One region of the Paenibacillus sp. FSL R7-0340 genome, then DNA from elsewhere that is predicted to be linked to it. Evidence: predicted binding sites of a transcription regulator. Region 1 holds the regulator's gene; the other holds the start of a gene.

Region 1 (15,698 bases):
GAGAATGAAAAGGTTCAAATTGTAAACAATAACAATGGAGCTCGACTGGAAACCTATGTTATCCCCGGACCGCGTGGGAGCGGAGTGATCTGTCTCAACGGTGCGGCAGCCCGTTTGGTGCAGCCTGGTGATACAGTCATTATTATTTCCTATGCTTCCATGTCGAATGAAGAGGCCAAAACATACAAACCAACAGTGGTATTTGTTGATGAACATAATAAACCAGCCCAAACGATGAACAAAGAAGTACACGCGACGATCATGTAATGAATGGGAGTGCGGATGAAACCCGTCTTTTAAGCGAAAAATGTGAGTGTATTAATCCATCTTTCATAAGGGCGGGATGCACATGTTCCAGCATGTATTCGCAGAAATGAACAGCATGTTAGATGATATCGTGAAGCATTACCCATCAGCCCAGGGCTCCCGCAGGCAGGAGCTGCTACAGCACTGGAGTCTGCTGCGGAGAATGAGTGACGGAATTATGGATGAGTGGCTGGCCTTTGAGGAAAAAATGGTTTGCTTGCGTGCGGCCGGATTTTCCGCAGAGACCGATATGTCTGACACTGAGCTGCCAGAAAAAGAGCTGCCAGCTTTTAATCGGGGGCAAGGGTATTATCGATTACTTATGTACCCTGAGGCGATCCAACAATTTGAGCAGGTACTACAGCATTTTCCGAACAGCTGGCAGAGTCGCATGTATATGGGAATGGCCTATTTTCAACTGGATGATCCAGCAGAGGCTGTATGCCATTTTCAGAAGGTGCTGGACCTGACTGAGCAGGCAGGACTAAAGGCGGTCATCTATAATGCGCTAGGCTGTCTGTTGGCAAAGCAGGCTGACGTAGAGGAGGCGCAAAAATGTTTTGCTCTCGCACATCAGTTCGATCCTGCGTTACCCGAGCCGCTGCACAATATGGAAGCCTGTTTGTCCGGTACCGAAATGCTTCGATACGACAGCTCCATGATGACCTGGATGTAGTTGTCAGACACCGAGTAAGACGATGCATGCCCACCTCCTCAGGCGGCGTGTGCATCGTCTTTTTTGGCTGTCTTAATTTCCAAACAGGCGATCTTCTGCTATGCTAATATATAGAGTTATTATTTTTGTAAGTGTCATAAGAAAGGATTAAGCCCGAATGAAATTTGCGGTATTGGATTTTGAAACGACAGGCACCCAGTCCGCGGATGACATCATTCAAGTCGGACTTGCAATTATAGATCATGATAACAGCATTTCCCGTGTTTACGGCTCTTATGTGAACCCTGGCAGATCTATTCCACCTTTTATCACTGGATTGACCGGAATTACAGACGATGACGTCAAGGATGCTCCTGCACTTGAAGAAATGATGATGGAGCTCGTGCCTATGCTGGACGATGTTGTGCTGGTCGGTCATAATGTGGCGTTTGATTTTAATTTTTTGCAAAACGCTCTGGATCGGTGCGGATATTTGCCGTTTAGCGGAAGAATCTTGGATACAATGGATTTTCTGAAAATTATGTTTCCATCGCTATCTTCGTATCAGTTAGGTTTTGTGTCTTCTGAGTTCGGGCTGGCGCATGATCGCCCTCACCAAGCAGACAGCGACGCGTTGGCTACGGCTGAGGTGTTTTTAAAGTGTCTGGGTGAGCTTCAAGCATTACCTCTGATAACGATACAGCGGCTTAGTGATTTGTTTGCAGAGGAAGACAGTGACCTTGGATGGTTTCTTGATGGGGTGCGTGAAGAGAAAGAGCTTGATCCTATTCAGGATTTGGAGGGACATCAGTTTTTTCGTCAGCTTGCGCTAAAAGTGGAAGATTGGACGGAGCTAGCTGCACCGCGTAGAGAAGATGACCCGAATCCACTTTCAGGTGTTTCCTTTGAGGAGTACATGGATGATGTGCGGGACAATTTGCGTTCATCCTTGAGCCAATATGAGGAGCGCGAGGCGCAGATACAGATGATTGAGGGTGTAAATCAGGCACTGAGTGAAGACAAGCATCTGCTGATCGAAGCAGGTACAGGAACAGGAAAGTCTCTCGGTTATTTGCTCCCATCGCTGTATCACAGTGTAAAAAAAGGACAGCGCGTTATGGTAAGTACACATACGATCAACCTGCAGGAGCAATTACGCGAGCGCGACATTCCTATGCTGACCAAGGTGATTCCGTTTCCGTTCCGGGCTGCTATTTTCAAGGGTCGGGGACATTATTTGTGTCTGCGTAAGTTTGAACATAAAATAAACAGAAGAGACTTCGCGACACCGAAGGAAGACTTAATTACAGCGGCTCAGATGATCGTCTGGTTGACGCTAACAGAAACCGGTGATGATGAAGAACTGAATCTGAGCAACCGTGGAGGGGATTTCTGGGAAACGGTGGCGAGTGATTCAGAGTCCTGTCTTGGTCGTTCTTGTCCATGGTTCCGCAAATGTTATTATCATCGTGCACGCCATGAAGCAGGAATAGCGGATGTCGTTATTACGAATCACTCTAAGTTGTTCACAGACGTCAAAGCCAGTCACCAGTTGTTGCCGAGCTATGAACATCTGGTGATTGATGAAGCCCATCACCTGGAGGAAGTAGCTGGTAAGCACCTAGGTATGCATATGAAATATTTCACACTCGTGCATACACTGACGCGACTGTTCAAAGACAGCAAGAATGGACAACTGCCTTCACTTCGTCAACAGTTGGCAAAATCGGGGCACGAGAAGTCGGCGGATTGGGCTTCAACCATCGACCAGATGTATCCGCTCGTGTTAGAGGTTAAGGAAACTTGGGACCTGCTAAGCGACAAGCTGTTTGGCATGTTGCCAGAGCGAAGCGATGCGACACCGGGTGAAACAGGACAGTTTTCTTCCCGTCTCAAACCTTCGGCCAAGCCTGCAAAGTGGGATCAGGCGGGTGCTTTGGAAAATCAGCTATATGTAACGATGAGCGAAATTTTGCGCAAGGGCGACAAGCTGATGCTGGACGTCAAGGAAGAACATGACGATTATGCGGCAGATAGCCTTATTACAGATATCACGGGTCTGCTCAAGGATTTGGCGGGAATCCGAGAAAATTTGCGCTTTTTTATCCGACTCGATGATGAAACAACCGTATACTGGCTCGAAGCGAGTGGGCAATTCCGTAGTAAATCATTGCAATTTTATGCGGTGCCCGTCGATGTGAGCCGCCAGTTGAAAGAAATGTTTTTTGACAAAAAAAGAAGCATTATTCTGACGTCTGCTACCTTATCGGTAGATAAGTCGTTTCAGTACATGATCGATCAGCTCGGCTTGCAGGAGGCCGCAGATCAAGAGCGGCTGATGACTTCGCAGCTCCCGTCACCCTTTAATTACAGGGATCAGGTGTTGCTGGTCATTCCACGGGATTTCCCAAGCGTGAAGGGCAGTGTAGGAGATGCACACTTTGTAGATATGCTCGTTAGCTCTCTAGGAGCGACTGCTCAGGCGACGCGGGGGAGAATGCTCGTTCTGTTTACTTCCTATCGGATGCTCCGGCAAGTGTATGAGCCGCTCAAAGAGGCCTTAGCATCCAGCGAAATTACTGTGCTGGGACAAGGTGTGGACAGTGGGAGTCGCAGCAAGCTAACCCGCCGTTTTCAGGAAGCCAAAGCTTCTGTATTGCTGGGAACCAGCAGCTTCTGGGAAGGCGTCGATATTCCAGGAAAGGCTCTGACTTGTCTGGCCATTGTTCGCTTGCCGTTTCAACCGCCGAATCACCCGTTGCTGGAGGCAAAAAGCGAGCTGCTTCAGCAGCAGAAGAAGAATCCATTTATGAAGCTGTCTGTACCACAAGCGGTCATTCGCTTCAAACAGGGATTTGGTCGGTTAGTACGTACAGCGAGCGACCACGGGGTCGTTATCGTTTACGATACGCGTGTGATCGAATCCTATTACGGAAAGCACTTTTTGTACTCGTTACCGGGACCAAAAATGGAGCATATGCCATCGGAGCAAATGGTGCCCCGCATCGCCGAATGGCTCCAATCCGCCCCGGAGACAGAGGCATAACGGACGGACACTAAGTATGTTCGTTACAATTAGGGGGAGCAAGTATGAAATCAGATAAAATTTCAGAGGCTGTCGTACGGAGGTTACCCGTATATTTACGTTATCTGAATGCACTTCACAAACGGGAGGTGGCTACGGTCTCTTCTCAAGAGTTGGGACAGAGGCTAGATTTGAACCCGGCCCAAATCCGTAAAGATCTCGCCTATTTTGGAGATTTTGGTCGGAAGGGTATCGGTTATGATGTTTCTTATCTAATTGAGAAAATACGCCATATCCTGAAAATCGACCAGCAAATTAATGTCGTATTGGTCGGTGCGGGTAATCTGGGGCAAGCCCTTTCGAATTATAACGCTTATTTAAAAGACAATATGAAGATTGTAGCAGTATTTGATGCGTTTCCAGATAAGGTAGGGACCAAGATCAATACATTGGTCGTTCAACCGATGGATGAACTGGAAGCCACTGTGAGAGAAAAAAACATTCGAATCGGGATTATTACCGTACCTGATTTTGAAGCACAGCACGTGGCTGACAGGCTTATTGAGAGCGGAATTGGAGCGATCCTGAACTTTGCACCGACTACTCTCAAGGCACCGGCCAACATTCGGATTCATGCCACAGACTTTACAACTGATTTGCTTAGCCTCGCTTATTATTTGGAGGACGGAAAGGAAGAAACACAATATGACAGTGAATAAATGGATGATTAAAAACGGCTCTTTTGCCGTAAATGGATCAGAAGCTGGGGTAGTCCATGGTTTTATGATTGTGGAGGATAGCCGCATTACTTACATTGGCGAGACTTTGCCTGCGGGTGAGGAAGAGACGGAAGCGATTGATGGTAAAGGGTTATTGTTTTTACCTGGTCTGATTAATACTCATGGTCATGCGGCGATGTCTCTGCTGCGTGGGCATGGAGATGACTTGGCACTTCAAGTATGGCTTCAGGAAAAAATGTGGCCTATGGAAGCCAAGTTTACATCTACCGACGTGTACTGGGGTACGTCCTTGTCTGTGCTGGAAATGCTGAAAGGTGGAACAACGACCTTCCTGGACATGTACGATCATATGGATGAGGTGGCTCGTGTAGCTGAAGAGTCAGGTATTCGTGCAAGTCTGATGCGTGGAGCAATTGGACTATGCTCGGAAGAAGAACAGCGAATCAAGCTGGCTGAGGCCGTGACTTTTGCACGTAACTGGCATGGTAAAGCAGACGGGCGTATTACAACGATGATGTCTCCGCACGCGCCATACACATGTCCACCTGCGTTTATTGAAAAATTCGTACAAGCAGCGCATGATCTGGACTTGCCACTGCATACGCACATGTCTGAGACGATCGCCGAAGTGGAGCAAAACGTACGCGACTACGGTTTGCGTCCAGTTGCACATTTGGATAAGCTTGGCTTTTTCTCCCGTCCTTCGCTTGTTGCCCATGGCGTTCATTTGAACGACGAAGAAATAGCTTTACTGGCTGAACGTGGTGTAGCGGTTTCGCACAATCCGGGTAGCAACTTGAAGCTGGCAAGTGGTGTGGCAAGAGTGCCTGAATTGCTGCGTGCAGGGGTTACTGTTTCTCTCGGAACGGATGGTCCTGCCAGCAATAATAACCTGGATATGTTCGAGGAAATGCGTCTGGCGGCACTTATTCACAAGGGTGTATCCGGTGACCCTACGGCAGTTCCTGCAAGTGAAGCGCTGCGTCTGGCAACAGAATACGGTGCAAAGTCGATTGGTTTAAAAGAAGTAGGAGCGTTGGCAGCAGGCAACAAGGCTGACTTTATCGCGTTGGATCTGAATCAGGCACATTTCTTGCCGCGTACAGATCTTATTTCCCATGCGGTATACTCTGCAAGCGCCAAGGACGTGGCTCATGTGTGGGTAGACGGTCGCCAGGTTGTGAAAAACGGCGAATGCCTGACTATGGACGAGGAACGTATCAAACATGAGGCACAAGCCGCCTTTGAAGGGCTGCTGTCGCGCTAATTTAGGTGTCACATCCCCTTAGAGAGGAAGCACGGGTTTGAAAAATAAGAAAAAGTGGATAGCGGTCGCCATTTTGGCCGTGATACTGATCCTGATCAGCATTTTCTGGTATTATTCCTATGTTACTCAAGACCAGGTGGCTGAGGAAAATGCCGCTATCATTAAGGCCAAGCAATCAGGTGGTCTGGTTAGCACGACTCAAACATGGAAGTCTGTGTGGGATCAGGTATATTGGGTGGTTCAAGGGAAAAATGCACAGAATGAAAATATAATGGTGTGGGTTCCTTTTCAAAAAGTGGAAGGAAAACCTAACATACCTGCCGCAGATAATAGCGGTGTTCACACCGAGTTGCTGAAGAACGGAGTCGATGAGCAAAAAATGACGGCAATAATTCAGCAGCAGCTTCCAGGTGCAAAAATTGTAAGGCTTCAGCCGAGTGTGTTCAATGGCGAATATGTGTGGCAGTTGTTTTACGATGATGGAAGTCATCATTACTACACCTTTTATCGTTTCTCAGATGGGGTAGCGACGGGTGTGAAATATACTTTGCCCAATAACTGAGCTGGTGTGAGGATTGGCAAATGTGGAATGAATGACTAGTAAATGATTAAAAGCTCAAGAAAAAGACGTAAATACGACAAAATTCGTATTTACGTCTTTTAGTTTTGCTATGCCGTAAAGCTGGCTGAAAGCCAGTGAAGCATCTTTACCTATCCATCTTCTCTCCTAGGTCAAATTCATCTTTGTGGCGGGCAACAGCGATCGTAAGATCAAATCCTACACGCAGCGTCTCGCCTCCACCATAACCAAAGATTTTGCCTCATCACAACTCCTCCACACATTGCCTTCGATATTAGATATACGTTATGATATACTATATTTTATAAGTGATAGACAAAAATGATAGAAAAAAGAATTGCTGATCACTATAAGATCATGCAATTTGGTTGTTTGTTGACATTCGTCCCGTTTCTTCTGGGTTTTACATTTTGAGAGGAGGATGTTGTTTGAAATTGCGTGCAGTTCCTATCGTTGTGGCGGCAGTTTTGGCAGCTTTGCTGCTATTTGGGGGATGGTTCATTTACCGTCAGGTTACAATGCAAAGTCCTCTGGAAAAACTGGTATCTCAATATCCAGGCGTGACAAGCGCTCAAATAGATATTAAACAGGATCAGGTTGTATTGAAACTAGATCTCAAACCGCAGGCGGATGTGGCCAGATTGGTCGATGTGGTTAAGCAAAAAGGACAATCCATCATTGGCAGCCGCACCATTAAGCTGGATATCGCAGATCGTTCCAATTCAGCACTGAATCAATGGTGGTCTGAGGCTATGTTTCCTGTGGCCGAAGCGATGGAAAATAAAAAGTATACTCAAATTTCATCTACAGTTGAGCAGATGAAAAAGAAAAAGACGGGTATCAAAGCTGATACCGACATGGATTCGAACAATGTCTATATCCGACTCAGCGAAGGTAAAGCGACCAAGTTTATCGTTTTGCCACGTCAATCTCAGCAAATGGGGGTATGGCCTAATGCCTAGATGGATTAAGGAAATATTAATCGGCATTGTGCCGGTAACCATTATATTTCTCGTTTTTATTGGGGTAAATATTATCCCTCTTCTGGTTGCTGGCGTGATGCTCAGCGGCTTGTTAATGCTTATGCATGCGCGTGGCGGTTTGGCCGTAGGTGCTGGGCAAGAGCGTAAACGTAAAAAAAATGGTCCGGACAAGCTGACTTTTGAGGAAATCGGTGGGCAAGAAAGCGCTAAGCAGGAACTGCGCGAGGCCCTGGATTTTTTGAATCGACATGATGAAATTTCCAAGTTTGGTATCCGTCCATTAAAAGGCGTTTTGCTCACTGGTCCTCCGGGAACAGGAAAAACGCTGATGGCGAAGGCAGCGGCACACTACACTAATTCTGTATTTGTTGCAGCCTCAGGTAGTGAATTTGTTGAAATGTACGTTGGTGTTGGAGCGGGTCGTGTCCGTGAGTTGTTTCGGGAGGCGCGTACTCGTGCAGCCAAGGAAAAGAAGGAAAATGCAATTATTTTTATTGACGAAATCGATGTAATTGGTGGTAAACGTGAGGGTGGACAGCAACGAGAATATGATCAGACTTTGAATCAGTTGCTGACAGAAATGGATGGTATTTATTCCGCAGATACACCGCGGATTTTGATCATTGCGGCAACAAACCGTAAAGAAATGCTGGACAGCGCCTTAACGCGTCCAGGGCGTTTTGATCGTCATATTCAAGTGGATCTGCCTGACAAGAAGGGCCGTCTTCATATTCTAAAAATTCATGCCAAAAACAAACCGATTCAGGAAGATGCAAATCTGGACAAAATTGCTGAGGAATCTTACGGGTTTTCCGGCGCACAGCTGGAGAGCGTGATGAATGAAGCGGCAATCTATGCGATGAGACAGGATCAGAAAATGATTGCGCAGAAGCATCTGTCGATGGCGATTGACAAAGTGATGATGGGTGAAAAGACAGACCGAGAATCGACCTTGGAAGAGAAAAAACGTGTAGCGATTCATGAACTAGGACATGCTATTATGGCCGAAATTGTTCGTCCCGGTAGCGTAAGCCAGGTAGCACTTAGCCCACGTGGGAAAGCGCTTGGCTATGTGCGCCACAATCCACAGCAAGAGCATTATTTATACACCAAGCAGTTCCTGGAGGAGCAAATTATGATCTCGCTCGCAGGGGCTACGGCGGAAGAAATGTACTATGGCGGTCGCAGTACTGGCTCAAGTAATGATTTTGAGCAGGCGCTGAACATCGTTCATACGATGATGACTTCCGGTTTGACTTCACTTGGCATTATTAACATGGAAATGGTAACCAAAGAAGAACTCATGCGGGAAAATGGCGAGATTATGGCTGACCTGCATACCCGAACTTTGGAGCTGCTGGAAAAGCATCGTCCTGTGTTCGACAACTCACTTGACATCCTGATGAAGGAAGAAACTCTGTCTGGAGACCAATTTAGATGTCAATTTAGTGAAAATGCTTTATTACCAGCATAATTTTTTATGCTGGTTATTTTTTTTTACTTTTAGTCCGTGCTAAGATATTATTATCTATTGGGACATAAACATGTATTTTTCGACAAAGAAGGATACAATATATGAGAGTGACCAGGAAAGGGTGGAGTAAAGAATCATGCAATTTAAAAAAATCGGCGTCATCGGCGGCGGCACCATGGGACAGGGGATTTCTGAAATGCTCGCGTCCAAAGGAATCGATGTGCTGCTGGTAGAGCAGACACCAGAGAAACTAGACTACGCCTACAATATGATTGAAACGAGTCTGGACAAACAACTGGAAAAGTGGGCAATTACTCAAGCTGAGAAAAAATTGATCTTATCCCGTATTCAAAAAGTAATCCATTTAGCGGAGCTCGGCAGCTGTGATATGGTCATTGAGACTATTACAGAGAATCTGGACGAGAAGAAAGCAGTGTTCCAAGAGCTAGACCATGTGTGTCCAAGCAATATTATTCTTGCAAGTAATACATCCACGCTGAGCCTGACCGAGCTTGCTAGCTCGACCAAGTATCCTGAGCGTGTTATTGGTATGCACTTTATTTATCCAGTATCCCGTATTGATCTTGTAGAAATTATTCGTGGTTTGAAAACTTCGGACGATACATTTGAAAACACTAAAATGTTCGTGGAAGAGATAGTGGAGAAAAAAGGAGTCATGATTTATGAATCTCCTGGATTCGTAACAAGCCGGATTATCTGTCTGCTGATTAACGAAGCGGCCCATGTACTTCAAGAAGGCGTGGCTTCCGCTGATGATATCGATGACGCTATGCGAATCGGATATAACTTCCAAAGCGGTCCTTTGGAAATGGCTGACCGCTTTGGTCTGGATTCCGTTTTAGCTGCTCTGGAGCGTATGTTCCGTGAATTCGGCGAATTGAAATATCGTCCGTCCATCGTACTGAAGAAAATGGTGCGTGCAGGTAATTTGGGCGTGAAATCGGGCGAAGGCTTCTTTAAGTACGACAAGGATGGTGACCGGATATGAAAATTCTCGTAATCAATGCAGGGAGTTCTTCCCTGAAATACCAATTGTATGATATGACGGACGAGTCCGTTCTGGCAAAAGGATTGGTAGAGCGCATCGGTATGGATTCCTCCATTCTGACGCATAAGCCAACCAATAAAGAAGAATACACTGAAGTTAGCGAGATTTTGGAACATACTACAGCCATCCGTAAAGTGCTGAACGTACTCACAGATGCTGAACATGGTGTAATCTCCAGTACTAGTGAAATTCAGGCTGTGGGCCATCGTGTGGTTCATGGAGGCGAAATCTTCAAACAGTCAGCAGTTGTAACGCCTGAAGCGAAGAGTGAAATTCGTCGCTTGTTTGACCTGGCGCCACTGCATAACCCTGCTTCCATGATGGGGATTAAAGCGGCTGAATTGAATATGCCAGATGTACCACAGGTTGTGGTATTTGATACCTCGTTCCATCAAACTATGCCTGAAAAAGCTTATATGTACGCCATTCCAAGAGTGTTGTACAATAAGTATAAGGTTCGTCGTTACGGTGCCCACGGCACTTCCCATGATTTTGTAAGTAAGGAAGCCGCCAAATTCCTTGGTCGTCCTTTGGAAGACCTGAAGATTATCACTTGTCATATCGGTAATGGTGGTAGTGTAACAGCAGTTCAAGGCGGTTTGTCTGTTGATACTTCCATGGGTATGACTCCATTGGAAGGTCTTATGATGGGTACTCGTAGTGGTGATTTGGACCCAGCAATCGTACCTTATGTCATGAACAAAGAAGAATTGACTGTCAATGAAGTCAATTCCATGTTGAACAAGCATAGTGGACTTTTAGCTATCTCTGGTATCAGCAGTGACATGCGTGAAATCACAGAAGGTATGGAAAAAGGCGAAGCTAATTCTACATTGGCATTCGAAATGTATGAATACCGTCTGCGCAAATACATTGGATCGTATGCTGCCGCAATGAACGGGGTAGACGTAATTGCATTTACAGCAGGTGTAGGCGAGAACTCCATCGTTCTGCGTAAGAGAGTGTTGGAGCAATTGACATTCCTCGGTATCGAGCTGGATGAATCGTTGAATGCTATTCGTTCTGGCGAGCCTCGTCGGATTACAACTGCAAATTCAAAGGTAGAAGTACTGATCATTCCAACGAACGAAGAACTGGTTATTGCCCGCGACACGTTCCGTCTGGTTCAGTAGTTCGGTTCGAAAGTGTAAACTTTATGCATGCGGACTATTGTTTGAGTTCCGCATGCACCAAACAGCGAGAGCAAACAGCCTGACCCAGGGGGAAGGGCTGTTTGATTTTCGGTTAAGAGGAGAGAGACGGTCATGACGAATAAAAGTACGATTGCCCAAGTGGGCCGCCATGTAGGGGAAACGGTTACAATCGGCGCTTGGGTAAACAATAAACGATCTAGTGGTAAAATTCAGTTCCTGCAACTGCGCGATGGTAGCGGGTATATTCAAGGGGTTATCGTGAAAAGCGAAGTGTCCGAGGATATTTGGAATGACGCCAAATCCTTGACTCAAGAGAGCTCCCTTTACGTTACTGGAGTGGTGCGTGAAGAACCGCGTAGCCAATCGGGCTTTGAATTAACGGTTACAGGCATTGAAATTATTCATTTGACCGAAAACTACCCGATTACACCCAAAGAGCATGGTGTAGATTTCCTGATGGATCATCGTCACTTGTGGCTGCGTTCCGCCAAGCAACGTGCTGTTCTGATCGTACGGGCGGAAATTATCCGTGCTGTACAGGAATTCTTTAACGGCAACGGCTTTACGAAGGTTGACCCACCTATTTTGACTCCTTCCTCTGCAGAAGGTACAACAGAGTTGTTCCACATTAAATATTTTGATGAAGATGCGTATTTGACACAAAGCGGACAGTTGTATATGGAAGCCGCGGCAATGGCGCTGGGCAAAGTGTATTCCTTTGGTCCAACTTTCCGTGCGGAAAAGTCCAAAACACGTCGTCACCTGATTGAGTTCTGGATGATCGAGCCTGAGATGGCTTTTGTGGATCATGAAGAATCCTTGCGCGTTCAGGAGCAGTTTGTAAGCCATATCGTGCAATCTGTCCTGAAAAACTGTGCGAAGGAGCTTGAAACAATCGGACGCGATGTTTCGAAGCTGGAGCAAATCCAAGGCGAATTCCCACGTATTACGTATGATGAGGCGATTGCCTTCCTTCAAGGTGAAGGTTTCGATATCCCATGGGGCGAAGACTTTGGTGCTCCTCATGAAACGGCGATTGCTGAAAGATATAACAAACCTGTGTTCATTACACATTGGCCAACTCACATTAAGGCATTCTATATGAAACCAGACCCAACCCGTCCAGAGGTTGTTCTGTGTGCCGATATGATCGCTCCTGAAGGCTATGGTGAAATTATCGGGGGTTCCCAACGGATTGATGATCCAGCATTGATGGAAGAACGTTTTAACGAGCATAACTTGGCTCGTGAAGCCTACCAATGGTATATGGATCTGCGCACCTATGGTACCGTTCCGCATTCCGGCTTTGGACTGGGCCTGGAGCGTACAGTAGCATGGATTTGTGGACTCGATCATGTACGTGAAACGATTCCGTTCCCACGTATGCTGTATCGTTTGTATCCGTAACCGATGACCGGATCATTCGACAAGACATCAGCGGCAGAATGGGCGGAGGGAGTAGCCTTTGCTATGGAAGCCGGAATGGTCCAGATTCCCTATGCCCTGCTCAAGCATTATCGGACACTTCGGCTGACAGATGCTGAAATGCTGCTACTGATGCAGTTGCTTGCCTTTAAACAAGCGGAACGTAATGAATTTCCGACATGGGAACAATTGCAGACCCGCATCGGATGTACTGCGAACGAAATCGCACTCTATTTCAGTAAGCTCATGAAAGAAGGATTTTTGAGAATCGATTCCGTAGAAGACCGCAGCTCATCCGTACAATTCGAACGTTACAATTTGACGGGGCTGTATCGTAAGTTGGCAGAATGTATGATCGCTGAGCGTAACGAGCAGCACGATGAAGATGACATTTTGTTTGCTGGAAAGCCGGATTTACTGAATGGAATAGCAGAATCCCCGCTTACAGAAGAACGGAATTTGTTTACGATTTTTGAGAAAGAATTCGGGCGACCATTGTCACCGATGGAATACGAGACGATCACCAGCTGGGTGGATCAGGATCGGTATCCCGAGGAGCTGATTTTGCTGGCTTTGAAGGAAGCGGTATTTGCAGGGAAGGTACATTTCCGGTATATAGACCGTATTTTGCTGGAGTGGAGCCGAAACCGTGTTCGTAATGCACAGGATGCCAAAGAATACGCCCAGCGATTCCGTGGTGGCGGACGCAATTGATATATCGGTCTAAGCCTTTTAGGCTAAGCAGTAGACTTATGTATCGAGGTTGTCACTGCAAATTGGCTAATGTGCAATGAGAACAATCTGGAATATCGCCTGTGCGCGTGAACTAAGCCGAAATGAAAGCGAGTAAATAGGCTTTAATGATAGAGGACACACCATTCCGTCAGGAGGGTGTGTCCTTTTTAAATATTTTTTTGAAATATGCAGGGGAAGGAAATTTCCTGGCGTCTATAGTATTGGGAAGGGGGAGAGCGTCATTGATATAGAGAGAATCATTGAACGAATACGGTCCGGTGACCGGCAGGCGTTCCGTGAGATCGTAGAGCTGTACAGCAAGCATGTATTTCATGTCGCCTATTCGGTACTGCATGACAGCAAGGAAGCAGAAGATGCCGCGCAGGAGGCATTCGTTCAGGTGTACAAGTCTCTCCCCCAGTACCGGAACGAAGGTTTTAAAACGTGGCTGAGCCGAATTGCGCTCCACAAAGCGCTGGATATTAAGCGCAAACAGGACAGACGACCCGCAGAGCTTATAGACGTCGCACAATCCCTTGTACAGCTCCCTTCCCGGGATGAGGATGTGCTGGCTCGTCTCATTCGCGAGGAGCAAATTGAAGAACTATCGCAAAAAATCGCCCAGTTGCCCCAGCAACATCGGGATATTATTCAAGCCTATTATATGCAGGGCAAAACCTACGACCAAATTGCAGAAGAGACGCAGGTAGCTTTAAAAACAGTAGAGTCGAGGCTCTATCGGGCGCGGCTATGGATTCGAAACCACTGGAAGGAGGAGGAATGGCAATGACTGACCAACAGGATAAACCGTGGATTGAAGGGAAATCGAATGACTGGCATGCTTACATTGCAGGAACTTGCACGATAGAGGAGTCTGCCCGGCTGGAAAAGCTCCTGCTGGAAGACGAACAGGCGCTGATGCTATATCTTGTCGCACTGGAGCAACTGGAGTCAACTATGAAAGATTATTCTGCCTGGATGGATACGGAGCGCTTCACAGATCAGGTAATGGCCGTTCTTCCCGAGATAGAAGCTGAACCGAATCAAGTTCTGTTTAAAAAACGCCGCTGGTTTGAAAAACCTGTGTTTCACTACGTTGTCGCCGCAAGCCTAACGTTGATCTTATTGTCCAGTGGAGCCTTTGACAAAATGATGCCGCAAACAGATGGAAAGCCGATTCCTCCAAAAGAACGCGTTTCTTACAGTGAAGAGGTCATGCGAGCTACAACAACCTGGCTCGATAAATTAAAGCCCTAAATCATCGGATAAAGGCTGAGATGAAAAAACTCAAACAACAACCTTCAAATGGGGACTTTATTAAATCCCATAAATAGAAAGGAAGTGTAGCGATGCCTTATACGGAAAGAAGCAAGCTCTTGGCATTTCTATTGAACATCATTCCCGGTGTGGGTCACTATTACTGGACCAGAAAAGCCAATGCGTTTGTATACACCATTTTGTTTTTCGGATGTCTGGCGGGAGGATTATTTTTTTCAGTGGTTTCAAGAGACGAATTACCTTTATTGGCCAGTATGTTTGTTGCCGCTCTTTTTTGGGGGCTGAGTATGCTGCATATCATTATTAGCTTGTTGCGTTATGATTCTCGTGCAGCTGCTGTTCCATATCCCCCACATGCAGGACCCAATCCATATGGTTATTACTCGCAAAGTGGGCCTTATGGACATGCAGGTTCAACGGGAGAGGTACCGGAGGGGGCAACAGACGCGGATGTGGATGCACCGGGAGCAGGAATGGGATATGGTCCGGGCTATAACCATTATCAACAAGGACACTATGGTATGGCAGGATCACCTGCTTTTCAAAAAGGATCGGAGAATGAACGCTTTTTTACGATTTTGCTGTCGTTCATTCCTGGATTGGGACACCTTCATTTGGGGCTGATGCAGCGTGGTTTGTCTTTTCTGCTATCTTTCTTTGGCTTTGGAGCGATCCTCGTTTTTATTACCAGCATTACAAACGAATCCGGATTTTTGGCGTTTGCGGGCGTGCTGCCGATCATTTGGCTGTATTGCATGTTTGATGCGGTGCAGCATGTACATCGCAAACAAGCGGGAGAAATGCTTCAGGACCGGACTTTGTTTGAGGAACTGGAGCATGGAAGAGTCGAGGGACGGCGGAGTAAAATGCTGGCTACCATTTTATCGGTATTTCCCGGTGCTGGACATATGTATATCGGTTTGCAAAAGCGTGGACTCCAGCTTATGCTTCTGTTTTTAGGAGGCATCTATGTACTGGACGTGCTATATCTTTCACTCTTTTTGTTC
Region 2 (15,698 bases), on a different contig from region 1:
TTATAGATGCTCTTGTCACAAATAGTCTTAATATTGCTCAGGCCAATGGCATCAAGGTAGATACTCAGCTTAACTTGTATTCACAAAAAGTAAATATTGAACGTTATGACTTGTGTGTCGCTCTGGGCAATATGCTGGATAATGCCATAGAAGCATCTAAAAAGGTCAAGATTGCGGATGATAGGTACATTCTTATTAAAATACATTCCAATGAGTCCGCGCTTTTCATTCACATCCTGAATCATGTGGAGAATGAAGTGGCTCATTTGCATAGTCAAAAATCAAACCCGGATGTACATGGCATTGGCTTGACCAATATATCCAGAATATGTGACAAATACGGTGGGAATATGACCATTGAAACAAAAAATAAAGTATTCGATAATATGGTTTTATTGCCATTTTATAAGGACAATTCTTAGACATCTTGCTGTTTAGGGATTGTTTTTTTCGTTTCAGGGTGACTTTTCTATATAGAATCCTCGTTCATAGTATGATCAGTCCAGTAATAATTGGGGAACCCATAAGAGGAGGAAATATGGAATGAAGAAAATAATAGCTGTGTTCATTTCGGCTATGCTTTTTGTACTGCCGATGACGAATGCTTTTGCTCAAGACAATCCTGAACCCATTAAGGAAAAGGCTCGCAATCTGGCCTCGGAGCTGGTATCCAAATACGGTGCTAGCGGTGTGCAGTATGCCATTAGGGACCATGGAAACATCGTATTATCGGATAGCGTGGGTGTAAAGAATAAAGCAACCAACGAGCCAATCACCAAGGATACGATGTTCGGTATAGGCTCTACAAGCAAAATGTATGTATCTGCTGCAACGATGATGCTGGTGGATGCCCATAAGGTAGATATTGATCAGCCGCTAACAACATACATTAAGGACTTTACAATGGCTGATGAAAGGTACAAACAAATTACACCACGTATGCTGTTAAATCATTCGTCGGGTCTTTACGGTGCCCACTATAAAAATAGTATGTTATTTAATGACAATGATACAGAAAATCATGATGAGCTATTGCTGAGATTACGATCAGAAACTTTAAAATCCAACCCCGGCGAATATTCTGTATATAGTAATGATAGTTTTCAATTGCTTGAAATATTGGTTGAACGGGTGAGTGGTCTAAGTTATACCGAATTTCTGGCAAAGCATATTAGTGCCCCTTTGGGTTTGAACTCTACGAAAACACCACTCGATCAGTTTGACAGACAAAAGCTGTCCAAAACTTATTTTCCTGCGATTGAGGGGGCCTTACCCGTTGAAAATGCCAATGTCATCGGGACAGGGGGCTTATACTCTACCGCAGAAGAGGTGGCTATGTTTTCAGAAGTATTAATGGGGAACAGACCCGATATTTTATCTGCACAATCGGCGAAGTCCATGCAAAGTCATGAATATCGAAAAGGAATATGGGTACCTGAAGAGACAAACAGCTTTAATTATGGGCTTGGCTGGGATGCGGTTCAGTTGGCACCGTTTAGTGATTACGGAATAACTGCGCTATCCAAGGGTGGGGATACTGTTTTGTATCACTCTACTTTGATCACCATACCAGAGCATCAAATTTCTATGGCTGTGCTTTCATCTGGAGGGTCTTCCATCTTAGATAGTATTTTTGCTTCTAACGTTTTATTGGAAGTTTTAAAAGATAAGGGCATCATTAAAGACATCATACCGGATAAAACATTTGAGGCTCCTGTAAAAGTGGAAATGCCATCTGATTTACTTTCTTATTCGGGATTATACGGTTCTGTGGGTACAACCATCAATGTAGAGATTAAAAACGGTGAGTTTGATTTACCTGCTTTTTTGGATGGATTCGTCCCGGCGCAAAAATATGTGTATACAGGTGATGGACAATTCAAAAGCAGTGATGGCAGTGTAGCCGTAAGCTTTGACAAACAAAAAAACGGGAAAACGTATATTAAGGCTAACATTTATTTAAACTTTCCGGGATTAGGCCAAATGGTTATGGTGATTTATGAATATCAAAAGCTTGATGCCAATCCTCTAAATACTACAGTTAAAAAGGCATGGGAAAATAGAAACGGGAAAAATTATTATGCTTTGGATGAAAAGATATCTTCCATATTTTATCTGGCCCCCTCATTTATAACAAAAAAAATATCCGTTGATCATGATGGATACGCAAGTGGTACTAAAATTGTGGATGAGAATAAAGCAGTAAATGCCGTTGAGATTCCTGTTATGAGTGGAAGAGATGCATTTGATCTGAATTTTTATACCAAGGATGGTTCGGAGTATTTAACCATAGATGGACAATCCTATATCAGTGAAGATGCTGTTAAACCTATCTTGGGAGGAAAATCAGTGTACACCATACCATCTAATGGCCAAGCCACATGGTATAAAATAGATAAAAACTCAGCCAATAAAACGATGACCGTTGATTTTCCAAAAAGCGGAGGCTTCGCTGTCTATGATGAAAACGGAGCGGTTGTACAATTTTCAACTGCTAGCAATAACAATTCGGTTGTACTGCCCAAAGGTGGCTTGATCGTTTTAGGTGGCCATGCAGGGGATGTATTTAAAATCAATTTGAATTAAGCGTGTAGCCGCTTCTGGAAATTCAGGAGCGACCGTTGCAGTGTTGGATGGTTATGAAGACAACCGCGAATCTTAAGTCGAATTGGCTTTTATATAAGGCCAATTCGACTCTTTCATTCGGCAGATGAGCCTAAATCCGTAATAGATAATTTTATATCGAAGGTTACGGGTATTTTGCTGAATTTGTAATCCCAATCATCCTTTACTTTTTTCCACACTTGAGGCTGCTCAATATTTAAACGTTCACCAAAACTGGCGACATCGACTTTATATTCTGATTGTAATTTGTGCATAAGAGACTTAATCCTTCTAGTCACTTCTTTTTCAAATTCTTTCTCAGCCTCTTTCATGTTTCGTGTCTCTGTCGGGTTCACTTTCTCATCCCAGTTTTCGATTAAACGTCCTTTGGATTCAATTTTTACGTGAAACGAGATATCGTTACCCTCGGTCACCTTAGCTGTTATTTTGCTTTTTACCGATTTGATCTCATAAGTTATAGCTTCATTCCGCTTGTCATACGTTTTGACAGCTCCGCCCTCAACATCACCTTTAATCCATGCAATGCTCTCTACGTCTTGTTGTCCCAAACTACCGATCCAGTGACCGGTGTCTCCTTTAATAACACCAGCACCCGAAAATTCTAATTCTCCATCGGATTCAGAAATGTTTTGCAATATATAGCTTTTTTTGGAGTGCATCAACCCATCCAACTCAGACAAATTGACTCCCCTCATCACCTTGCTGGTTCTGAAATGATTACGAAGCATATATAGAATATGAATGGATGGGACCTCGTCCTTATATTTGGTAACTAAGGTATCAGCTGCACGTTCCTTACTTAAGAAAACAAAACAACTCGGACGAATATCATTATCACGAAGCACAAAATCCATCAATTGCTGCATCGTCTGTTGTTCTGCCAATTTGGTGGAAACCACCATGACCTTTAGATGGTGACCAATAATCGGGCGATCCAGACGGAGGGATAATTGCCGGAAGATTTCAAGTAAAGAATCCCCGGTGGCAGCTATATTAATATAGTTTGGCCCTTGTCCACCACCTTGTTTTGCCGTGTTTCCAAAAGTCTTTTTGGGGACGATTTGCACAGTGGCAGTAATTTTATTTTTCTTGAAGTAACGGCTGCCTTCCTTTTCCAGGTCCTTTTCCACTGTGCTGGGCTCACCCTTATCCAGAGCCAGTCCTGTATACATGCTTAGTTCTTCTATTTCTCTGCTGCTCCAGCAACCGGCTTGAGTTACCAGGAGAATGAAGGCAAGCAGCAAAGATAGGATTTGTTGCCTATACATTTTGCTTCATTCCCTTCTTCCTGATCATGAAAACGATGGAGAGAAGTACCGGGACCAGAAAAAATAAAATGATTCCCATGTATCCGATCGCATCGCCTAGGCTAAACACTTCCATCATACGAACAGGAGTCATTGTGGAGATAAAGATAATTGGGATTAAGCCGAAAATCGCATAACGATATTTAAGGCCAAATACCTGTGAGACACCTAAGGATGCATTGAAGAAAAAACTGCAGAAATTACAAAACATTTGCATCATCCAGATTACCAGCAACGGAAACTCAAGACGTTCAAAAAGAAATCCGGAGATTTCAAAGCTGCGCATTAAATTAATGGTGGGCCAGGTACTTGTCATAGTAGAGTCCACCGATAACCCGCCAACTACCATAACTACGGTCAAAAAGTATAATACCCAAGGGATGCTGATTCCCACTACCATGGCCTTTATGGCTTTTTCAGGGTATTGTAAGAAAGCGACCAGTGTCATGATGACTTCACATCCAGTGAAAACAAGGACAGTCGACTTTAGCCCCTTAACTACTGGAAGAATACCGCTACTCAATACAGGACGAAGATGGTCAATTTCAAAGATCCTTAGGCTAAGGACAAAACAGATGAGTAAAAAGAAGAGACTGATCGGGAGTACAATCTGGTATAACCGCGCAATGGGATTAATACCTCCAAAAACCAGATAACTTCCCACCCAGATGAATGGAATCACAATCGCCCATATGGGTGTCCCTTCAAGCAAAAAATAAATCGTCACTTCAGCTAAAACACGAATCTCAAAGCCAGCGATGATGATAAAGTATATGATTAATAATAGACTTAAAAATCCTCCTGGAATGATACCGACGATTCTCCTGGAGTATTGATACACAGTGTTTCCGGGAAATTGTTGGCTTAATTTTACCATGAGCAACACCACTAATATGACAATACATCCGCCAAGCAGGACAGAGAGCCATGCATCCGGAGTCTTTACCGTTTCAGTTACACCTCTCGGCAGTGTCAAAATCCCTGCGCCTAATACCGTATTGGTCAGGAATACTGCCGCCTGTTTGGATGTAATCTTATCATCAGAACGTCTAAACACAATCCTTCCTCCTTTCTCCGGGTGCTATGATTTGCGCTTGCTTTGCTGAGTTTTCATCATAACGGGTCTTCGTTTCATCAGAGATATAGGGGCTCGAATGTACACATCCTTCCAGTCGCTTGGACGCATAGGGGAGAAGGGAGTCACATACGGTACGCCAAAGCTTTTTAATTTCGTCAGATGGATACAAATTAACAGAAAGAACAATACGGTTCCAAACATGCCCAGGATTGCTGCAAATAGCATGCCGACGAAACGCAAAAGACGCAAGGTAATGCCCGCACTATATGTCGGTATCGAAAACGAAGAGATGGCAGTAACCGAAACCACAATCACCAGGAACGGGCTAACAATGCCCGCATTGACAGCAGCATCGCCGATGACTAAGCCTCCCACAATGCCCATGGCAGGACCGATAGGTTTGGGCAATCGTATGCCGGCTTCCCGCAGGATTTCGATAGAGATTTCCAGAATCATAACTTCTATGACAGATGGAAAAGGAACGCCTTGACGGGTCTCGATGATGCTAATAATCAGCTTGGTTGGAATCAAACCGGGATGAAACGATATGAAAGAGATATATAAAGCAGGACCCATAAGCGCTATAAAAGCTCCGCAAAATCGTAACACGCGTAAAAGTGTCCCTGGAATCCAGCGCTCATAATAGTCCTCGGGAGATTGGAGTAGCATACTGAAGGTCACCGGAACAATAAGTGCAAAGGGAGTACCATCCAGCAGAATCGCTACTCTTCCTTCCAACAAGGCACTCATGACACGGTCGGGGCGCTCAGTGTTGTGAGCCTGCTGGAACGGACTTAAATAATTGTCTTCAATAAGTTGCTCCACATAACCGGATTCAGCTAAAAAGTCCATGTCTATTTTTGAAATTCTGCTGTTTACTTCTTCGAGGAGATCCGGATTCACAATATCCTTGATGTACGCGACAACCAGATCTTTTTTGATTCGGCTTCCCACTTGGAATTTCTTCATTTCCAGACTTTTGTTTATGCCTTGGCGTCGAAGCATCGAAGTATTTTCACTTAATACCTCCGTAAAACCGATCCTGGGACCCCGAAGTAATGCTTCAGAGGTTGGTTCATTGACGGAGCGAATGGCGCCATTAGGCGAGCCTACCAGCAGTGCTCCCTTCATTCCTTCAATTAATAAGGCAGTATGCCCTAAAAGTATAGACTCCTGCAGGTCCTCCATATCAGCAACTTCACTAATTTGCGTAAGCGGCATCAAGCTTTCTTTTATAAAAGAGCTATTTATACTTTCCTGCTGTTCCTGTGGGGCCTGCTGGCCGTCAAACATCAAGACCTCCAATACCTGCTTGCTCATTAGCTTTTCATCCTGCATACCATCTATGAAGACTAAAACGGACCGTGCATGATATTTCTTTACTACAAACTCACGAAAATGCACATCACTATTTTCGCCTATAGCTTCTTGGATCGACTTTAAGTCGGAATCATAATTCCCTGTAATTTTGGAGCTTGGTTCATGCTGCTGATCAGCGTGGCCTTCGTTATGTTCGTCGGAAAGAGAACGACCAGAAGAATGCTTGGATTTCGCTCCCTTACTGCCAACAAACGAATAAATCGAGGTGTTTATATAATAAATCCCTAAAGGAATAATCAATGCGAGGCCTGCTTGAAAGAGTGTACTCCAGCTTGGAATATAAGAAATTATTTTAGACCACATGATGATCACCTCCATACGATTAATTCATTTTTCCTTAAGATACAAGTTGTTCCTAAAGTATTCCTTATAAAGGTTGTATTTACTCATTAAATGGTATGTTGACTTGTGGTCTCTTCGTATTTTGGCGGAAAACTCTTTCTATGCTAGTGTGTCAGTTGACACCCATATTAGGATTATGTTAATCTCCAATCAGGAAAACGTTTACTCAATATAATTATTTGAGGGAAATAATATGAAAAAAAATCAAGTGTCCATAAAGGATATTGCCAGGTTAAGTGGAGTTTCTGTAGCTACGGTTTCCCGTGTGATTAACGAGAATGGTCGCTTCTCTGAGGAAACACGGCAGAAGGTTGTTGAAGTAATCCAAAAGTACCAATATGAGACTAACAGCATCGCCAAAAGCCTGCGGATGAGTAAATCACAGACGATTGGCGTTTTGGTGCCGGATATTAATAATGAATTTTTTTCAGTCATTGTACAAAAAGTGGAAAGCTTCTTTTTTAAACAAGGATATTCTACCATTATATGTAATACTGCTAAAGATGCGGAGAAGGAACGAGAATATTTGAAAACTTTGGATGGAAAAATGGTAGATGGTCTGATCTGCATTTCGGGTCAGGAGGAGCTTTCTGCGGAATTGCTTAAACGTCCCATTCCGATTGTATGTATTGACCGACGACCAAAGATTAATACGAACGTAGCTTTTATTGAGTCCAATCATTATGAGGGTGGATTTTTGGCGACAGAGGAGCTGATTAACAAAGGCTGCAAGGAAATTTTGCTGTTGACCAAGCAAAACAATCTATCCTCTGTTAATGAGCGTCTGTACGGGTATAAAGATGCTCTGCAAAAGCATGGACTGCATCCATCCGAGGACCGCTTGGTTGCAGTTCGCAATGATGGGCCTACTCTGGAGACCGCACAGGCTGCTATTAAACATGTCTTGGAAAAAGGACTGCGGTTTGACGGTATTTTTGCAACTAATGACTGGTTGGCTTTGGGCGGATTACTGGCGTTACAGAAATTCGGAGTACAGGTCCCCGGTGAAGTCAAGATAGTGGGTTTTGATAATGACACAATTTCCCAATATTGTAATCCACCATTGACCACAATTGAACAGGATAAAGAAACACTTGCAGATAAAGCTTCCAGTATGCTGCTTCGTATGCTGAGTGGAGACAAGATGGAACAAGAGCAGCATTATTCCATCCCAGTACGATTGATACAACGCAGTACCACCTAGTTTCGTGGTCAGATATCATCTTGCATTAGCCAAGGGAGAGGTGAGCATAGGTACTGTTTTACCTCTCCAGAGTAAGATGGTCGAGCTGTGCTCTATTATGCTGTAAACTTTCCCGTTTAATATCCAACAAAAAAATGGTTTGACAACAATATCAGAAAATGATAACTTTAATTATGTTAAATGTAATCGTTTACCCAATCGTTTACCCAAGAGAGTTCAGAATCCATATGATGTGTGAGAAACCAACAAGTGATGGAGTTCGAGCCATGAACTGTTGTTATTTTTTCAATGGGTAAACGTTTTCTCTACTGATTTATTCAATACCAAAGGGCATAAAGATCAACTGCTGCTTTTTGGAAAATGGAAAACAGATTATGTCGTTTGAGTAATCGTTTACTCTATTTTAGAAGAAGGGTGATTATGAATGAGTATGCTATTATGTCCTTCCATGATGTGCGCTAATTTCAGCTCCTTGGAACATGAAGTAAACGCGCTGGAAGAAGCCAATGTGGATATTTATCATATTGATATTATGGATGGTAGATTTGTCCCTAATTTCGGAATGGGGCTTCAGGATCTGGAGTTTATCCGTAAACAAACTCAAAAAACAATGGATGTACATCTGATGATAGACAACCCTTCCGCCTACATTGATTTATTTGCTGATAAGGGTGCAGACATCATTTATTTTCACCCGGAGGCCGACATGCATCCGACGCGTACCATTGATCGAATTGTTGGAAGCGGGGTAAAAGCGGGAATCGCTCTTAATCCGGGAACAGCCATTGCTGCGGTGGAACCTTTACTTGGCATGGTTGACTATGTGCTGGTCATGACCGTAAATCCGGGTTTTGCAGGGCAAAAATATTTACCCTTCGTGAACGACAAGATTAAAGCACTGCAAGCTTTTAAACACGAAAAGGGATTGAATTATACAATCGTGGTTGATGGGGCTATCTCCGAAGAGAAGATCAACGAATTGACACACTACGGGGTTGAGGGATTCGTTCTGGGGACATCCACTTTGTTTGGTAAAGAAGAATCTTACAAAACCATCATTAACAGATTAAAAAATATCTAATTCGGGGAGGAATAAAGCCATGAAAATTGCCATCGGTAGCGACCATGTGGCTGTAGAGCTTAAGACGATGATTTCAGCCTATCTTAATGAACTGGGTCATGAGGTCATGGACTATGGACCACAAACTTCAGAAAGAACTGACTATCCGAAGTATGGAAAGCTCGTTGCAGAGGCTGTGGTCGGAAAGCAGGCTGACGCAGGTATTCTGATTTGTGGCACAGGCGTGGGAATATCCATCTCGGCCAACAAAGTCAAGGGAATTCGGGCTGTGGTATGCAGCGAGCCTTACTCTGCACAGCTGTCCAAGCAGCACAACAATACAAATGTTCTTGCATTCGGTGCACGTGTCGTTGGAAGCGAATTGGCGAAAATGATAGTGAAATCATGGCTGGAGGCTGAGTTTGAAGGAGGACGCCATGGTGACCGCATCAAGATGATATCCGACATCGAGGAACAGTATTTGTGCTGACAAACGACCACTTAAAACATAAATGACTTGGAGGAGATTACATTGGCAAAAAGGTTAATCGCGAGCACGAAAACGGATATTTTGAAATTTAGCGCAGCAGACCTAAAAGAATCCATTCTGGCTTCTGAAGGGCGTGTCATTATGGGACAGCATCATGTGATGCTGAATTCCGGCCTGGTCGATGGCGTTACCAATGCGGAGATCCAAGCAGCTTACGGCGCAGATATGGTTATGCTGAATGGCTTTGATATGATCAAGGAAGAATCCAATATCGGATTGCGTGAAATGAAGCATGGCAAGCTGGCTGATAAGCCGTATAGCCTGAAGCAAATCAAGGAATGGGCCGGTGTTCCGCTCGGTATTTATTTTGAGTGTCCAAGCCCGGATGCTCAGGTTGCGGGAGAACAATATGTGGAGGCCAAAGAAGGAAGAATCGCTTCCAGAGAGAACTTCCTGCGTGCCTTAGAGATTGGAGCTGACTTTATCGTATTGGGAGGAAATCCTTCCGCAGGTACAACCTTTGAACGGATCATTGAGGCTACCAAGCTGGCAAAAGAAACACTGGGAGACAAAATCCTGATCTGCGCCGGAAAATGGGAAGACGGAACCATTGAGAAAGTATTGGGTGATCCACTGAGCGAGAGACCTTCCAATGAAATTATTAAAGACTTGATCGATTCTGGTGCTGACGTTATTACGTTGCCTGCACCTGGCTCCAGACATGGTATTACAGTGGAGCACGTCAGACAATGTGTAGAATTTGTCCATTCATATAAACCCGGAACGCTTGCTCTTTCTTTCCTGAACAGCTCAGTTGAAGGGGCAGATGTTCAAACGATTGCCTGGATCGCACTCATGATGAAACAGACGGGCGCGGATATTCATGCCATTGGAGATGGTGGTTATGCAGGAACACCTCTTCCTGAGAACGTATACCAGCTTGCGCTGTCCATTAAAGGACGCAGACATACAATCAAGAGAATGGTAGGAAGAAGCCGGTAACGATTGACCCCGTGTAATTCAGAGACTCTATATTCTTTTCGTACTCCTTGGAGTGCGCGTAGAGTCTTTGAATTACCACCATCCATGTAAACGTTTACTTTTATAGAAAAATGCCAAATGAGGATAAAGGAGCGAGCAGTATGTCCGATGAAAAACTGGCAAAAGACATTTTAGCGTCCGTTGGCGGAGAAGGAAATGTCTCTAGCTTGGTGCATTGTGCCACTCGGTTAAGATTTAAATTAAATAGCAGGGATCAGGCCGACAAGAACCAAACACAAAATATTCCCGGGGTTATTACAGTTGTTGAAAACGGTGGACAATATCAAGTGGTCATTGGAAATACGGTAGGGGACGTATATAAAGACATTTTAAAGATCAGTAGCCTTGGAGATGACGACAAATCGAATGCATCCGCTGCTCCTGAAGGCAACTGGTTCAACAAAACGGTGGACATTATTTCCGGTATTTTTACACCATTTTTGGGGGCACTGGCAGCTTCGGGGATTTTGAAAGGGCTTTTATTAATGCTCGTCTCGTTAGGATGGCTCACCAAAACAGGTGGTGTCTATTCGATCTGGTTCGCTGCCGCAGACAGTATCTTTTATTTCCTGCCGATCGCGATTGCTGTGACCTCTTCGAAGAAATTTGGAGCCAATACCTTTGTTGCGCTTGCGGTAGCAGGGGCTCTGGTGTATCCGAATATTATTACTTTGTATAACGATAAAACGGATATTTCGTTCTTCAATATTCCTGTTGTTCTTATGAGTTATACTTCTTCGGTTATTCCAGTGATTATCGCAATTTGGTTGCTATCCATTCTGGAGAAATTCCTGAATAGAGTAATTCATGATAGCGTGAAAAATTTTATAACGCCACTTATCTGTCTGATGGTCATTGTTCCCTTGACTCTGATTGCGGTTGGACCAATTGGAATATATGCGAGCTTGGGGCTGGCTAAGGGTTACACTTTCTTATACAATTTGAGTCCGATTGTAGCGGGAGTCATTGTAGGTGCCGGGTGGCAGATGTTAGTTGTTATGGGGCTCCACTGGGCGTTTATTCCTATCATGTACAATAACATTGCGGTATACGGTCATGATACTTTGAAACCATTATTTGCGCCTTCTAACTTTGCACAAGCAGGTGCGGCACTGGGTGTATTCCTTAAAACCAGAAATCCAAAAGTGAGAGCGATTGCCGGGCCTGCAGCGATAACAGGTTTGTTTGGCATCACGGAACCGATCATCTACGGGATTAGTATCCGCTACAAAAAACCGTTCGTATGGGCTATTATCGGGGGCGCTATCGCCGGGGCAATCACAGGTGCGGCGGGTTCCGTGGCAATTGCTCCAGGTATACCGGGCTTGGCATCCCTGCCGATATTCTTCGGCACAGGATTTGCCGGATTCGTAATTGCCATTATCGTAGCTTATATATTCACAGCCATTACCACGTATTTCTTTGGATTTAATGATTCCATGGAAACAGAAATGATTGCAGTCCATGAAGAGAAGAAAGAAGCTGCAACCCCAGCTCCTGCGCTAACGAACGAGAATATTTCCAGCCCGCTGACGGGTACTGTCAAACCGTTATCCGAGATATCTGATGAAGTGTTCTCTACTGGAGCCATGGGTAAAGGCGTTGCTATTGTGCCTGAGGATGGCAAACTGCTCTCTCCATTCAACGGAACTATAGCTAATGCCTTCCGTACAGGCCATGCGATTGGTATTGTATCGGATGGAGGAACGGAGATCTTGGTTCACATCGGTATGGACACCGTCAAGTTGAAAGGACAGCATTTTAAAACGCATATCTCAGAAGGGGATCGGGTTACCAAAGGTCAACTGCTGGTCGAGTTTGATATTGGAGCAATTAAAGCTCTGGGCTATGACATGACTACACCGATTATTGTGACGAATACAGCCGAATACTCTGACGTTAAGGTGCTGGGAAATAACCGAGTGTACACAGGAGATTCATTGCTGGAGGTCAAGCTATGAAGACTACGGAAAGACTAAATCAAATCAATGCACCTTTGGTTATTTATGAGGTAATGAGCGAAGCATTCCGCCCGTATGGAAGGCTGCTGCCTCATTTTAATACCACAGAGCTTATCAAGTATGCAAAAGAAACGACCAGCGTACCCGATCAGGGAAACCATTATGTACCTTCGGTCGCAGAACTCGAAGACTTCGGTGTAATTCACCGGATTCAAGATGAGGTGTACGGCCAACTTCCAATTCAGGCTGGTTTTTGCGCAGGTCAGAATACGGGTCTGACCGGGCTGGAATATCATCAGGGCAGCGAGGTGGTGATTGCCGCTACAGACTGTATTCATCTTGTCGGCAGAGTACAGGACATTGAGGACAATTCCTATGACAGTGCAAATGTTCAGGTGTTTTTTCAGCCTAAAAACACGGTTGTCGAGATATATTCAACGACACTTCATTATGCTCCCTGTAAAGTTGACAGTGAAGGATATTTGACGATTGTGATCCTTCCGGCAGGAACGAATATGCCACTTGAAGCGGGAGAAGGTAGCCGGGGGAACCTACTGCTGACTAAGAAAAATAAATTTCTTATGGTTCATAGTACACAGATGGAAAAAATCGCGGCTGGCGTCCATCCCGGGCTGCACGGGAAGTTGCTGAATATTTCACCCATTTGAGTCAAAGTCCATCATTCATAAATTAAATTAAGGGACCAGCTAGCTGGTCCTTTTTTTTAACTCAATTTCAGCTGCTTACCTTTATCCCTTGAAGCAGAATAGGGAAATCCCTAAATATTTTTAATTTGAACTACATTGTGATTCTAATCACATATAGCTCTATCTGCTGCATTAAAATAGAAGCATAAGCAATATTCATAGGAACGTAGGAGATGTCGTCGGATAGGAAGCATCGTCGAATGAATGGAGGAACCGGTATATGATAAACAGTAAACAAAAACTTGTGGTTATAGGGAACGGGATGGCTGGTATCAATACGGTCGAACAAATTTTGAAATTAACGGATAAGTATGAAATTACGGTCCTGGGAAATGAGCCGCATCCGAACTATAACAGGATCATGCTCTCTTATGTGTTGGAAGGTAGTAAAACGATTGATGATATCATACTGAACGATTTGCAATGGTACGCGGATCAAGGGATTACTTTATATACAGGAAAAATGGTGAAAAGCATTGACGGTGAGAACAAGAAGATTCGCACCGAAGACGGACTGGAAATTGATTACGATGTAGCTTTGGTAGCTACTGGTTCACAATCATTTATTCTGCCTATTCCGGGTAAAGAATTACCGGGTGTCATCGGTTTCCGAGATATCGCCGATTGCTCGGCAATGCTTGAGGCAGCAAAGACCTTTAAAAAGGCAGCTGTCATTGGTGGAGGCCTATTGGGGCTGGAAGCAGCTAAAGGCTTGGTCAACCTGGGTATGGATGTTACGGTCGTTCATTTAATGGAGGATTTGATGGAACGCCAGCTGGACCGGGAAGCCTCTGCGATGCTGAAAGCAGAACTAGAACGCCAGGGAATCAAGTTTGCTATGCAAATGCAAACTGCGGAGGTGTACGGTCAAGATCGGGTACAAGGACTGCGGTTTTCAGACGGAAGCGAGCTGGAAGCGGATTTGGTCGTTATGGCCGTCGGGATCAAACCTAATATTCAGGTGGCTGTGCAAAGTGGCATGGAAACGAACCGTGGTATTGTAGTCGATGATTTGATGAGAACCTCCGTGCCGGATGTATATGCTGTAGGGGAATGTGTTGAACACCGCGGAACCTGTTACGGCTTGGTAGCTCCGCTGTTTGAACAGGGGAGTGTAATTTCCAAACATTTGGCAGGTGCGGATACTGAAGGTTATATGGGATCGGTGGTTTCCACCAAGCTCAAAATTTCAGGGGTGGATGTTTTCTCAGCTGGCGAATTCATAACCCAGCCTGAACATACGGTGATTGTTGCAAAGGATGAGTGGAAGCGCACATACAAAAAAGTGCTGCTTCGTGAAAATAAGATTGTAGGAACTGTACTGTTTGGCGATGTGAGCGAATCTGCTAGCCTTCAAAAATATGTGCGTCAGCAAACGTTGATGACTGATGAGATATATGGACAGATCATGGGTACTGGATGCAGCAAGGACGGGGCGAAATCATTATCCGCTGAAACGATGGCTGATGATGAAATTGTCTGTGGCTGTAACGGTGTAACCAAAAAGACGATTGTGGATGCGATTAATGATAATGGACTGACCACAGTCGATGAAATTAAGGCATGTACCGGAGCAACGCGTTCCTGTGGAGGGTGTAAGCCGGTTGTAGAGCAAATTCTGCAGTACGTTCTTGGAGACAGCTTCAAGACGTCAGCCAAGCAAGGAATATGTGGCTGCACAACTTTGAGTCGGGACGAGATTGTGGAAGCGATCAAAACCAAAGGGCTGACAACAACGCGTGAAGTTATGAATGTACTGGGTTGGCATAATGATGAAGGATGCTCCAAATGTCGGCCAGCGCTGAATTACTATCTGGGAATGATTAACCCGGATACCTATGAAAATGAGGGAGATTCCCGTTTTGTAAATGAGCGATTGCACGCGAACATTCAAAAGGATGGAACGTTTACAGTTGTTCCTAGAATGTACGGTGGTGTAACGACCCCAGAAGATTTGAAGAAGATAGCAGATGTTTCTCTTAAATACAACGTTAAGGTCGTTAAAGTAACAGGAGGACAGCGGCTTGATTTGATCGGTGTCCGTAAAGAGGATCTGCCTAAAGTATGGGAAGAACTCGATATGCCGTCGGGATATGCCTACGCGAAGTCACTTCGTACAGTTAAAACCTGTGTTGGATCACAATTTTGCCGGTTTGGCACACAGGACTCGATGGGAATGGGAGAAGTGTTGGAACGGAAATTCGAACGACTGGATTTCCCGGCAAAATTCAAATTAGCGGTTAATGGATGTCCACGCAACTGTGCGGAATCATGTACCAAAGATATCGGAATCGTAGGTAATGATGGGGGCTGGGAGATCTTTATCGGTGGTAATGGCGGTATTAAAGCGCGGTTGGCTGATTCACTCTGTAAAGTAAAAACCGACGCCGAGTTGATTGATATTGTAGGAAGCGTAATGCAACTCTACCGGGAAACAGGACAATACCTGGAACGTACTTCGGAGTGGGTGGAACGGATCGGTCTGGAGGAGATTCAGAAGGCT

Evidence for each region. Region 1 encodes Rex, which represses fermentation and respiration genes when NADH is low (regulators of the CRP and FNR family bind a similar motif). Its sites were predicted from a motif close to TTGTGAAATATTTCACAA; they were not measured.
Region 2: the regulator Rex is predicted to act here: its motif matches at 13,292-13,309, upstream of nirB (nitrite reductase large subunit NirB).

The regions. Positions count from the first base shown of each region.
Region 1 is NZ_JBBOBY010000001.1:2,682,987-2,698,684, forward strand. Features, by position in the region: gene panD (aspartate 1-decarboxylase) at 1-267, shown strand, start outside; gene MKX59_RS11905 (tetratricopeptide repeat protein) at 350-982, shown strand; gene dinG (ATP-dependent DNA helicase DinG) at 1,140-4,007, shown strand; gene MKX59_RS11915 (redox-sensing transcriptional repressor Rex) at 4,052-4,705, shown strand; gene MKX59_RS11920 (amidohydrolase) at 4,692-5,993, shown strand; gene MKX59_RS11925 (cell wall elongation regulator TseB-like domain-containing protein) at 6,031-6,555, shown strand; gene MKX59_RS11930 (hypothetical protein) at 7,002-7,535, shown strand; gene MKX59_RS11935 (AAA family ATPase) at 7,528-9,030, shown strand; gene MKX59_RS11940 (3-hydroxyacyl-CoA dehydrogenase family protein) at 9,167-10,039, shown strand; gene MKX59_RS11945 (acetate/propionate family kinase) at 10,036-11,232, shown strand; gene asnS (asparagine--tRNA ligase) at 11,365-12,660, shown strand; gene MKX59_RS11955 (DnaD domain-containing protein) at 12,664-13,392, shown strand; gene MKX59_RS11960 (RNA polymerase sigma factor) at 13,715-14,203, shown strand; gene MKX59_RS11965 (hypothetical protein) at 14,200-14,670, shown strand; gene MKX59_RS11970 (hypothetical protein) at 14,763-15,698, shown strand, end outside.
Region 2 is NZ_JBBOBY010000002.1:285,583-301,280, forward strand. Features, by position in the region: gene MKX59_RS24180 (ATP-binding protein) at 1-422, shown strand, start outside; gene MKX59_RS24185 (serine hydrolase domain-containing protein) at 544-2,586, shown strand; gene MKX59_RS24190 (Ger(x)C family spore germination protein) at 2,700-3,893, opposite strand; gene MKX59_RS24195 (GerAB/ArcD/ProY family transporter) at 3,886-4,989, opposite strand; gene MKX59_RS24200 (spore germination protein) at 5,014-6,693, opposite strand; gene MKX59_RS24205 (LacI family DNA-binding transcriptional regulator) at 6,926-7,936, shown strand; gene rpe (ribulose-phosphate 3-epimerase) at 8,361-9,017, shown strand; gene rpiB (ribose 5-phosphate isomerase B) at 9,037-9,486, shown strand; gene MKX59_RS24220 (DUF7916 family protein) at 9,529-10,488, shown strand; gene MKX59_RS24225 (beta-glucoside-specific PTS transporter subunit IIABC) at 10,629-12,488, shown strand; gene MKX59_RS24230 (DUF4867 family protein) at 12,485-13,156, shown strand; gene nirB (nitrite reductase large subunit NirB) at 13,416-15,698, shown strand, end outside.